3 regions of the Virgibacillus dakarensis genome follow, and region 3 is predicted to be linked to each of the others. Evidence: riboswitches for the same ligand, from Rfam matches in the RefSeq annotation. Region 3 holds a riboswitch; each other region holds the start of a gene.
What was found. A riboswitch is a leader RNA that binds a small molecule or an ion and turns the genes downstream of it on or off. The one in region 3 is predicted to bind S-adenosylmethionine.
Positions count from the first base shown of each region.

Region 1: linked by a shared signal. The riboswitch ahead of CZ382_RS21200 (methionine ABC transporter ATP-binding protein) and the one ahead of CZ382_RS03570 (phosphoadenylyl-sulfate reductase) in region 3 are both predicted to bind S-adenosylmethionine.
Region 2: linked by a shared signal. The riboswitch ahead of CZ382_RS17450 (5-methyltetrahydropteroyltriglutamate--homocysteine S-methyltransferase) and the one ahead of CZ382_RS03570 (phosphoadenylyl-sulfate reductase) in region 3 are both predicted to bind S-adenosylmethionine.

Region 1 is NZ_LT732554.1:2,438,641-2,441,920, forward strand. It holds gene gcvH (glycine cleavage system protein GcvH) at 1-172, shown strand, start outside; gene CZ382_RS21190 (toprim domain-containing protein) at 304-657, shown strand; gene CZ382_RS21195 (thioredoxin family protein) at 668-985, shown strand; SAM riboswitch class I at 1,072-1,177, shown strand; gene CZ382_RS21200 (methionine ABC transporter ATP-binding protein) at 1,376-2,404, shown strand; gene CZ382_RS21205 (methionine ABC transporter permease) at 2,394-3,062, shown strand; gene CZ382_RS21210 (MetQ/NlpA family ABC transporter substrate-binding protein) at 3,078-3,280, shown strand, end outside.
Region 2 is NZ_LT732554.1:1,607,608-1,610,887, reverse strand. It holds gene CZ382_RS17450 (5-methyltetrahydropteroyltriglutamate--homocysteine S-methyltransferase) at 187-1,296, opposite strand; SAM riboswitch class I at 1,486-1,589, opposite strand; gene CZ382_RS17445 (helix-turn-helix domain-containing protein) at 2,024-2,320, opposite strand; gene CZ382_RS17440 (hypothetical protein) at 2,452-2,787, opposite strand; gene CZ382_RS17435 (hypothetical protein) at 3,005-3,280, shown strand, end outside.
Region 3 is NZ_LT732553.1:710,743-714,022, forward strand. It holds gene CZ382_RS03565 (Gfo/Idh/MocA family protein) at 1-883, shown strand, start outside; gene CZ382_RS23635 (hypothetical protein) at 926-1,084, opposite strand; SAM riboswitch class I at 1,182-1,285, shown strand; gene CZ382_RS03570 (phosphoadenylyl-sulfate reductase) at 1,394-2,128, shown strand; gene CZ382_RS03575 (assimilatory sulfite reductase (NADPH) flavoprotein subunit) at 2,629-3,280, shown strand, end outside.

The DNA of each region.
Region 1 (3,280 bases), on a different contig from region 3:
AATCAGTGGTAAAGTCGTTGAAGTAAATGAAGAATTAGAGGACAGCCCTGAACTAGTAAACGAATCGCCATATGAGAAAGCATGGATGGTTGTGGTTGAGCCTTCTGATGAATCGGAAATAGACGAATTGTTATCTGCTGAAAAATACGAAGAGGTTATTCAGGAAGATTAATCAGATAAAATTAGAACGCATTCGAGGCTGACTTTGCACTCCAATTAAAAGGTGTAGAGTCAGCCTTATTCGCATCATATTATAGTTGTAAGCAGCTTTTTGCTTGATTTGGTAAGGAGTGCTGTGGGATCATGACACATGAATCAGACAAAGTCATTATTGTTGAGGGGTTAACCGATAAAAAGCAAATCAAAAAAGTAATCACGGAGGATGTTGAAATAATTTGTACGAATGGCACGCTCGGTGTGGAACGGTTTGATGAGCTTTTGTATACGTATGATTTGGATAATAAGGATGTCTTCATTTTAGTTGATGAGGATGAATCAGGGATAAAGCTGCGTAAACAATTAGCACGGGAGCTCCCCCATGCAGAGCATATTTACGTAAACAGTGAATATCGGGAAGTAGCAACGACGCCTGAACAAATCCTTGCAACCGTATTAGTAAGCAAACGAATCGCGGTCAATCCGATATTTTTGGTGTAGGGTGATAGTTTTGCAACAGATTACAGACGAAACATTGACTGGAGATCATTATTTACTATATATTTACACCCCGTTTTGCGGTACATGTGCATTGGCAAGATCGATGCTGGACAAAATTGAAGCGGTGCATCATGAGGACATTTTTTATGAAATGAATGCTGCACTGCATCCCGATTTTATGCAAGATAACAAAATCGAAAGTGTGCCATGTCTGCTGATAAAACAAGATGGGGAAATCAAAGAAAGCGTTTATGCGTTCCGTTCGATCGGGAACATTTACAGTTATTTGCTGAAATATAAACCGGAGTTGTTCGCTAATAATTCATAATTAGCGGACTATTACTTTTTGCATTGACACGTGTTTCGGTAAGTGCTAGTATTTTACTTATCATTTTTAAATTAAATACGACTTATCTCTTATCTTGAGCGGTGGAGGGACTGGCCCTATGAACCCGCGGCAACCTTCAGGTGTATTTGAAAGGTGCCAATTCCTGCAAAGTAATCCTTTGACAGATGAGGGGACGTGAGACTTTTTATAGATACGTCTTTCTGTTCTCTTGCAGAAAGGCGTTTTTGGTTTCAATGGGCATAATAAGAGATATGTAAGAGGTTTTGATAATGAAATCAGCAATTCGCCGATTTCTTCCAATCCGACCTCTGGCTTCCGACCTCTGAAAATGCAAGGCGGATGCCGAGTTATTGCTAAGGAGGATTATTCGTGATTTCAATTGAAGGATTAAGCAAAATTTTTACATCCAATAAAAAGCAAATCACTGCCGTTGATGACTTAACACTTGCAATTAAGGAAGGCGGGATTTTCGGTGTGATTGGCTACAGTGGTGCCGGTAAGAGTACGTTTGTCAGATTGCTTAACCGGTTAGAGGAGCCGTCTAGCGGACGGGTTATTATAGATGATCAAGACATTACGGCCATGAATTCTAATCAGCTCCGGCTGGCGAGACAGGAAATTGGGATGATTTTTCAGCATTTTAATTTGCTATGGTCGCGGACAGTAAAGGATAATATTGCGTTTCCTTTGGAAATTGCTGGAGTGCCAAAAGCGGAACGGGAGAGGCGGGTTCGGGAGCTGATCGATTTGGTTGGACTTTCTGAACGGGAAAATGCCTATCCGTCACAGCTGAGCGGCGGGCAAAAGCAGCGAGTCGGGATTGCCAGAGCACTTGCCAACAATCCAAAAGTGCTGCTTTGCGATGAGGCTACCTCAGCACTTGACCCGGAAACGACCAACGCGATTTTAGATTTGCTGGTGGATATTAATAAAAAGCTGGGCCTGACGATTATTTTAATTACCCATGAAATGCACGTTATTCGTAAAATTTGCCGGCAGGTTGCCGTAATGGAAAATGGAAAGATCGTTGAACAAGGTGACGTGCTGGATGTGTTTTTACGGCCAAAGCAGCAAGTGACGAAAAAATTTGTTGAGCAGGTAATGGGTACACAGGATGAGAATGAAGGAATACAGGACTTGATTAATGCCTATGATCATGGAAAGATTGTTCGCCTTCATTTTATCGGGGAAACGGCAAACCAGGCACTGATTAGTCAAGTGGCGAAGAAATATAAGGTTGATATTAACGTTTTACAGGGAAAAATTACCCAAACGCAAGCTGGCGCCTATGGAACGCTGTTTGTACAAATAGAAGGAGAAACAGAAGAAATGGACAAGGCAATCGGCTTTATCACCAAAACCTCGGTTGAAGTGGAGGTGATCCGTGATGTTAACTGATTTATTTCCCAATTTGGATGTTGAGGACCTTTGGGGAGCAATCTATGAAACGTTTTATATGACGATACTTTCACTCGTTGGAACGTTAATCTTGGGGATCCTGCTCGGTTTGCTATTATACCTGACTGCGAAGGGTGGGATTTGGCAAAATAAATTAATTAACCTTGTTGTCGCAGCAATCGTAAACATATTTCGAGCGATTCCGTTTATCATCTTGATTTTACTGTTATTTCCATTTACCGACTTTTTAATTGGTACGATTCGTGGCCCCAATGCTGCCTTACCAGCATTGATTATCGGATCAGCCCCATTTTATGGAAGGCTTGTGGAAATTGCTTTGAAGGAAGTGGATAAAGGTGTGGTGGAAGCGGCGAAAGCAATGGGTGCCAAAACACGAACGATTATTTTTCGGGTGTTACTTCCTGAATCCATGCCCGCATTGGTTTCAGGGCTGACCGTAACGGCGATTGCACTGATTGGTTATACAGCAATGGCTGGTGTCATTGGCGCTGGTGGTTTAGGGAATTATGCTTATTACTTTGGATTTCAGCGGCGTAATTTTGATATTGTCTTTATTTGTACCGTCGTTATTGTTTTAATCGTATTTATTTTTCAGTTTATTGGCGACTTTATTTCCAATAAATTAGATAAAAGATAAAAAGGGGAGTTCATCATGAAAAAGATTTTAGCATTTGTATCTATATCGTTGGTACTCGTAATAGCAGCATGTGGCGGGTCTGATGAAAGCAAAGGTGACGATGAAAATACAACCATTAAAGTTGGGGCAACCAGTGTGCCGCATGCAGAAATTTTGGAAGAAGCAAAACCACTTCTGAAAGAAAAAGGAATCACACTTGAAATTGAGGAATACCAGGA
Region 2 (3,280 bases), on a different contig from region 3:
AAATAAAAAACGGAACCTCCTAATAGGAAGTTCCTAATGAAAATCTTCTTATCTTTGGACATTTCAACGCTCACCAAGTTTAGGTTTAAGGCCATAACCCGGCTGCCAACCCAATTCCTCTGAATAAAATTTTTTGCTGACAAATCTGGTATTGCTTTCTTAGTCTTTAGTCGACTTGGCAAAATGTCAAAATCCCCAAACTTCATTCGCAATATCGGCAATAAATTTCAGCTTCTCCCACTGTTCCTCTTCTGTCAATTTATTTCCATGATGGGTAGAAGCAAATCCACATTGTGGGCTCAGGGCTAATTGCTCGAGCGGTACATATTGCGAAGCTTCCTTAATCCGCGCCTTAATTTTTTCTTTGTCTTCCAACTCACCAAATTTGGATGTGACAAGTCCAAGTACGACTTGAGCCCCTCCGTTTGGAATATATTCCAATGGTTTAAAATCACCTGAACGATCATCGTCATATTCCAGGAAGAATCCATTTACGTTTTCTTTGGCAAATAGTGTTGGGGCAATAAGTTCATAACTTCCGGCAAATGCCCAGTTAGATCGGTAGTTTCCACGACATAGATGGGTTGTCACATGCAAATCTACTGGTTTTCCTTCCAACACGCTGTTAACAACTCGCAGTGCCAAATCAATTAGCTGATCTCTGGAGTATTTACCGTCGTTGAACGGAATGTTTGGTGAAGAAAGTCCGGCAATATAAACATCATCAAACTGCAAGTATCGTACACCAGCTTCATAAAATGCCTTTATCGCATCCCGGTAGGTTTGGATAATATCATCTGCATATTCCTCGATGTCCGGATAGATAGTTTCAGCGCGGATGCCTTCGTTAAATAATTGGTTAGGGCTCGGGATTGTTTGCTTGGCAACTGCACGGCCTCCTACAATTTCATTAAACAGGATAAAGTCTTTGATAAACGGGTGATCTGGATTGAACGAAATCTTTCCTGTGTTTCGAACATTGTACCTTTCTGTTTCCTCATTGCCATGAAAAATGTAGCCCGTTTCAGGAACATAGCCTTCTACGCCGTTTAAATGTTCCAGGAAATCCGTATGCCAGAATCTGCGTCTGAACTCGCCATCGGTTACAGCTTTCAAGCCGACTTCAATCTGCTTGTCAACGATCCGCTTGATTTCCTTTGTTTCTACCTCACGTAGTTGTTCAACAGAGATGTTTCCTTCCTTGAATTCCTTTCTTGCCAGATGCAAATTTTCTGGACGGAGCAAGCTTCCGACATGATCAGCTTTAAATGGTGCTTTCGTTAATGTAATAGACATATTCTATTCCCTCTTTCCTCTTTTTTTATGTTCCTGGTTTAACGAACAACATGATTGCAGCAAAATTGGTTTTGATACTCCCCGCAACACCTCTCATTCCCTGCTAGATTACGAGGGGCCTTTGTATTGACAATCAAAAAACCCCCTTCCTGAAATAAGAAGAGGTTTCGTTACCATAGCTATTCGCTCCTCTTATCTTCAAGCATTACGCTTCTGGAATTGGCACAGTACTCTTTCTCGAGTCTGTTGCCGAGGCTTCAAAGGGCCAGTCCCTCCACCTCTCTGGATAAGAAAAAATTGCATATTGAAATTGTTATTATTTAAATTACATCTATCTGTTCTGAATGTCAAGAAAAAAATAAAAGTTTTATTTTTACCTTGAATTATGCATCCTTAATTTCGTACTTATAGACCTGTAACAATTACCGTTTTAGAATGGAGCCAAATTGAACAATACACAGTGGGAATTGATATAAGCCGTAAGAAGATTGACTAGGATGTATGTGCACAAAGCTCGTTAGCATAACTTACTTATCACCCCAATACGGTAAATACCAGAGAAGGTATGAAAGAGTTATTGGACTGGGGCGTGACCGGAATAGTTTACGAATGATCCGGATATGTTAAATGAGGCTTTGCGTGATCGGTGATTAAATAGGGAACGAAGCAAAATTGGTGCTTTGCTTCGTTTTTTATTAATTATGATCGGAGTGAAGTTCATCCTATACTATACCTGTATATATAAATTGTGGTTGTCACTGTTATTAGTTCCATCGATAATAAAGGGGGTATCCAAAGCTCTGGATAGTTGCAATAATGTTTCCACCCTAGGGCTAGTTAAACCAGCTTCAATTCTCCCTATTGTGGATTTGGGGACACCTGCCAAATCCGCAAGACCTTGCTGAGACAAGTTTAGGCTTTTACGTATTGTTTTAATTTGTACCGCTATACGTCCTTCCAGTTGCAGGGTTTGCACATGATTTTCTCCACGGATTTCAGAGTACTTTTTAAAAAAGTCGCTCATTTTAAGACCTCCTTACACTTAATAAAGATTCGGATCTAAAGCACAATATTTCTCATATGTTAATTCAGCAGGAACGATATCCCTTCGCTTAATTAAGCCATTGTATTGCTTGTCAAAGTAATAAAGCATGATTACCTTATGATAATTATGGATCGTATAAATAATCCGATGATTCCCAGCCCATCCGCCTTGTATACCCCACCTATAAAGGTTCCCATATATGGTGTTTTTATAAATATGTTTACAGATGGAGGTGTTTCGTCATCCATTGATTTTCCCCCGTCAAGTTCCTCTGGATAAGGATTGTGACTAATTATGGCAAGTTGCCGTGCATAAACATCTGCCAATTGGCACCAACCCCCAGGCTTACCCTTTATAACTTCTTGATCCGAATTGTATAAAATTTGCTTTTCAAATTCACTTACATTTCCTTCGTATATTATTTTAAATTTACCGGATTCACTCATTTTTTTATCCTTTATTATATTATTACCAATATGATAGCATTTATGCCATCAACATTCAATATTTTCTATAAAAAGTTTTGAAGGGCAGGAGGAGTTTTCTAACATAACTTTGATTGATATACTCCGACACTGTAACAATTACCAAAAATACGAGTAATAATCCCTCACCTTCCGCAATAAGATTCACTATCAAGTGCTTTTTATAGGGAGTGGTATCATGATCGAGCATGATTCGTTTATTACTGGGGAAACATTGGCCAAATATTATGATCTTAACAAGAAAAAGAAAGAAATCGAACAGGAAATGAACCAGCTAAAGAACCTGTTTCACACTTATTTTGATCAGCAAGTGGGCTCCGATGAAAAAGGGGAAATAAAAGATGGCGGTTACAAACTCCAACGGCAAATCCGCAAAAAGGAAAAATTCAATGATGAAATTACCGTTAACCGCTTAGAGGAGTTAAAGCTGAATGATTTGATTAAAGTCGTGAAA
Region 3 (3,280 bases):
AGAACAGAAAGCAAAACAATTTGCAGAGACGCACGGTGCATGTAATGTTTTTACGGATATAGAGGAAATGGCAGAAAGCGAACAGATTGATTGTGTGTATATTGCTTCCCCAAACGCATTACATTACGAACAGGCGCTCACGTTTTTAAACCATAACAAGCACGTAATTTGTGAGAAACCCATTTTTTCCAATATAACAGAATTGGAAAAAGCGTATCAAATTGCTGAAAAAAATGGTGTATTTTTAGTTGAAGCGATGCGTAATGTACATATGCCAAACCTGCTAGTACTAAAGGAAAGAATAGAAAAGGCTGGACAACTAAGGAATGTTGTCTTGAATTATGCGAAATATTCTTCCCGGTATGATGCAGTTTTAAATGGCGAAGAACCCAATATATTTTCATTACATTATTCAGGTGGGGCGCTAGTAGATTTAGGTGTCTATCCAATTGCAATAGCCATTTTCTTATTCGGAAAACCAGAACGGATTACCTATGCGCCAGTACTAATTCGGACAGGTGTGGATGGCAGTGGCACCCTTGTACTTAACTATTCGGATTTCACGTGTACGATCTTTTGCTCTAAAATTTCCACTTCCTATAATCCATCCGAAATTCAAGGGGAACAAGGAACGTTTACCATTGATGATATCGGTACGGTTGCTAATATAGCGTTCATTGATATTCACTCCGGACATAAAGAACGGATTGCCAGTAAGCATGAAGAAAAAGATATGTTTTATGAAATCGAACATTTCGTCCAAATGATCAAAACAAATAACCAAGCAGAATATAAAAGACTAAAACAATTAAGCTGCGATATCCTCACCATAACCGAAGCAGCTAGAAAAGAAAACAAAATAGTGTATAAAAATAAACAATAACAAAAAGTATCCATGTACTATAAAATGTAGGAAGAGCATCTCTCAGTTTGGGAATGCTCTTTTTGCATACCAGATATAATGGAACACACTCATTCGCCACTCGAACAAGGAATCTGTCCCCTCTTCACCTAGTGTCGGGCACTTCAGCTTTAATGCTGTATATAAGTTAGCTGCTGGGACGAGAAGTTTGTTCCGTGCCATTTCCAACCTCTGTGTCTAAAGACCTGTTTTTGTAAATAGTATTGACATAAGCTCTTATATAATATACAATTCCTATCAAAATAGTATGATTTGAGTTTTCTTATCAAGAGAAGTGGAGGGAAAGGCCCTATGAAACTTCGGCAACAGGTTACATGAAACGCTGTGCCAAATCCTGCAGGCTACATGTCTGGAAGATAAGAAGAGAACAGGTACCCGAAAACCCTCTTCTTATGCAGTAAGAAGGGGTTTTTGCTCTAGTTGAACACGCTACTTTCTTTTCAACAATCATTTTTACGGGAGGGAAGGTTAATGGGAAAGTTTTCGGTTACGTATGATCATTTCCCGGGTGATCCTTTTAAAAATTTTAATCCAGTTGATGACTCAAAAGGAGCATCTGCGGTAGTAGAATGGGCTTACGAGTCATACGGAAACAATGTTGTTTACGCTTGTAGCTTCGGTGCAGAAGGAGTTGTATTAATCGATCTAATTTCCAAAGTGAAAAAGGATGCAAAAATCGTTTTTTTGGATACGGGAATTCATTTTCAGGAAACCTATGATCTGATTGAAAAGGTAAAAGAAAAGTACCCTGATCTCAATATCCAACTAAAAAAACCGGATATAACTTTGGAAGAACAAGCAGCAGCTTATGGTTCTGCTTTATGGAAGCGAAACCCTGACCAGTGTTGTTTTATTCGGAAAATAAAACCGTTGGAAGAGGTACTGGACGGTTATCCCGCTTGGATATCGGGTCTTCGCAGAGAACAGTCTGCCGGTAGAAAACATACGGATTTTGTAAATAAGGATGACCGGTTTAAGTCCATTAAGGTTTGTCCGCTAATCCATTGGACGTGGGAAGATGTTTGGACATATATCAACGTAAACAACTTAGCATACAATGAATTACATGATCGTGGTTATCCAAGTATTGGCTGTATCCCTTGTACCTCCCAAGTTATTGATTCCAGTAATTCCCGTGCTGGCAGATGGGAAGGATTCAATAAAACAGAATGTGGTCTGCATACTTCCGGGAATAGCGCACAGTAGCTTTCCTTATACGTAACAGACAAGGGAAACGTTTATTTTCAAATATGAGTAAAACGATTAGTTTAATTATATTTATAACGTTTAAAAAAGAACAAAGGCGCAAGCGCCCGATTAGCGGCGTATATGCTGCGCCCTGCCAAGCAGGGTGGTTCGGTGTTGCCGCGCAAAGCGGCGGTTTTAACCGAACATTCTTACCGTAGGAGATAAAGGAAACACGACGACCAAAGGGAGTCGATGTTGACTTATCGTACGGAGGCGAGGGAAGTCCACTATAGCTTTAGCGCTGGAGCCGGACGTGGCTTACTCTGCTGAGAGCAGAATAGAGCCTAAATTTATATACTTTCTTATCTTATGAAAAAAACGAATGCCTGGGGAGCAACAACGGACTCGGGGGGTATCTGCTGGCGAAAGGGGTGACGGTAATCGAAAAGAGTAGATTCATGAACGTGATGCATGCTGGAATACAATGATCAAAATTTTCTTTGTGAGGTGGATACCTTTTGGAATTACAAGTAAATAATAGTCCGTTTAGTCAAGAACAAATCGATACATTGCAACGTCTTCTTCCATCCTTGACAGAGACACAAAAGGCCTGGCTCAGTGGATACTTGGCGGCTTTCCAAGCACAAGCAGGAACAGTTGTGCCGAATCAGGAAGCAGTCTCAACAAATGCCGCTCAACCTGTTTTAAGGGAAGTAACAATCCTATTTGGATCCGAGACAAGTAATGGGCAGACGTTGGCGGAAGAGCTAACCAAAAAGATTAAAGAACAGGGCTTTAAGGCAACCTGTTCAGCGTTAGATGATTTTAAAGTGAAAAAAATAAAGGATGTTCAGGATTTGCTGATTGTAACAGCTACGCATGGGGAAGGAGATCCACCAGATAATGCCATTTCCTTTTATGAATATTTGCATAGCAGGCGGGCCCCGAAACTGAAGGATTTGCGATTTTCTGTGCTTTCCCTGGGAGACCAGTCGTATGAGTTTTTCTGTCAAACCGGCAAGGATTTTGATAAACGATTGGAAGAATTGGGGGGAGAAAGACTTTATCCTCGGATCGATTGTGATGTCGATTTCGATGAACCTGCGGAAGAATGGATCAATGGTGTAGTAGAAAAAATATCCGAGGCGAAAGAAGCTGTTTCGCAACCGG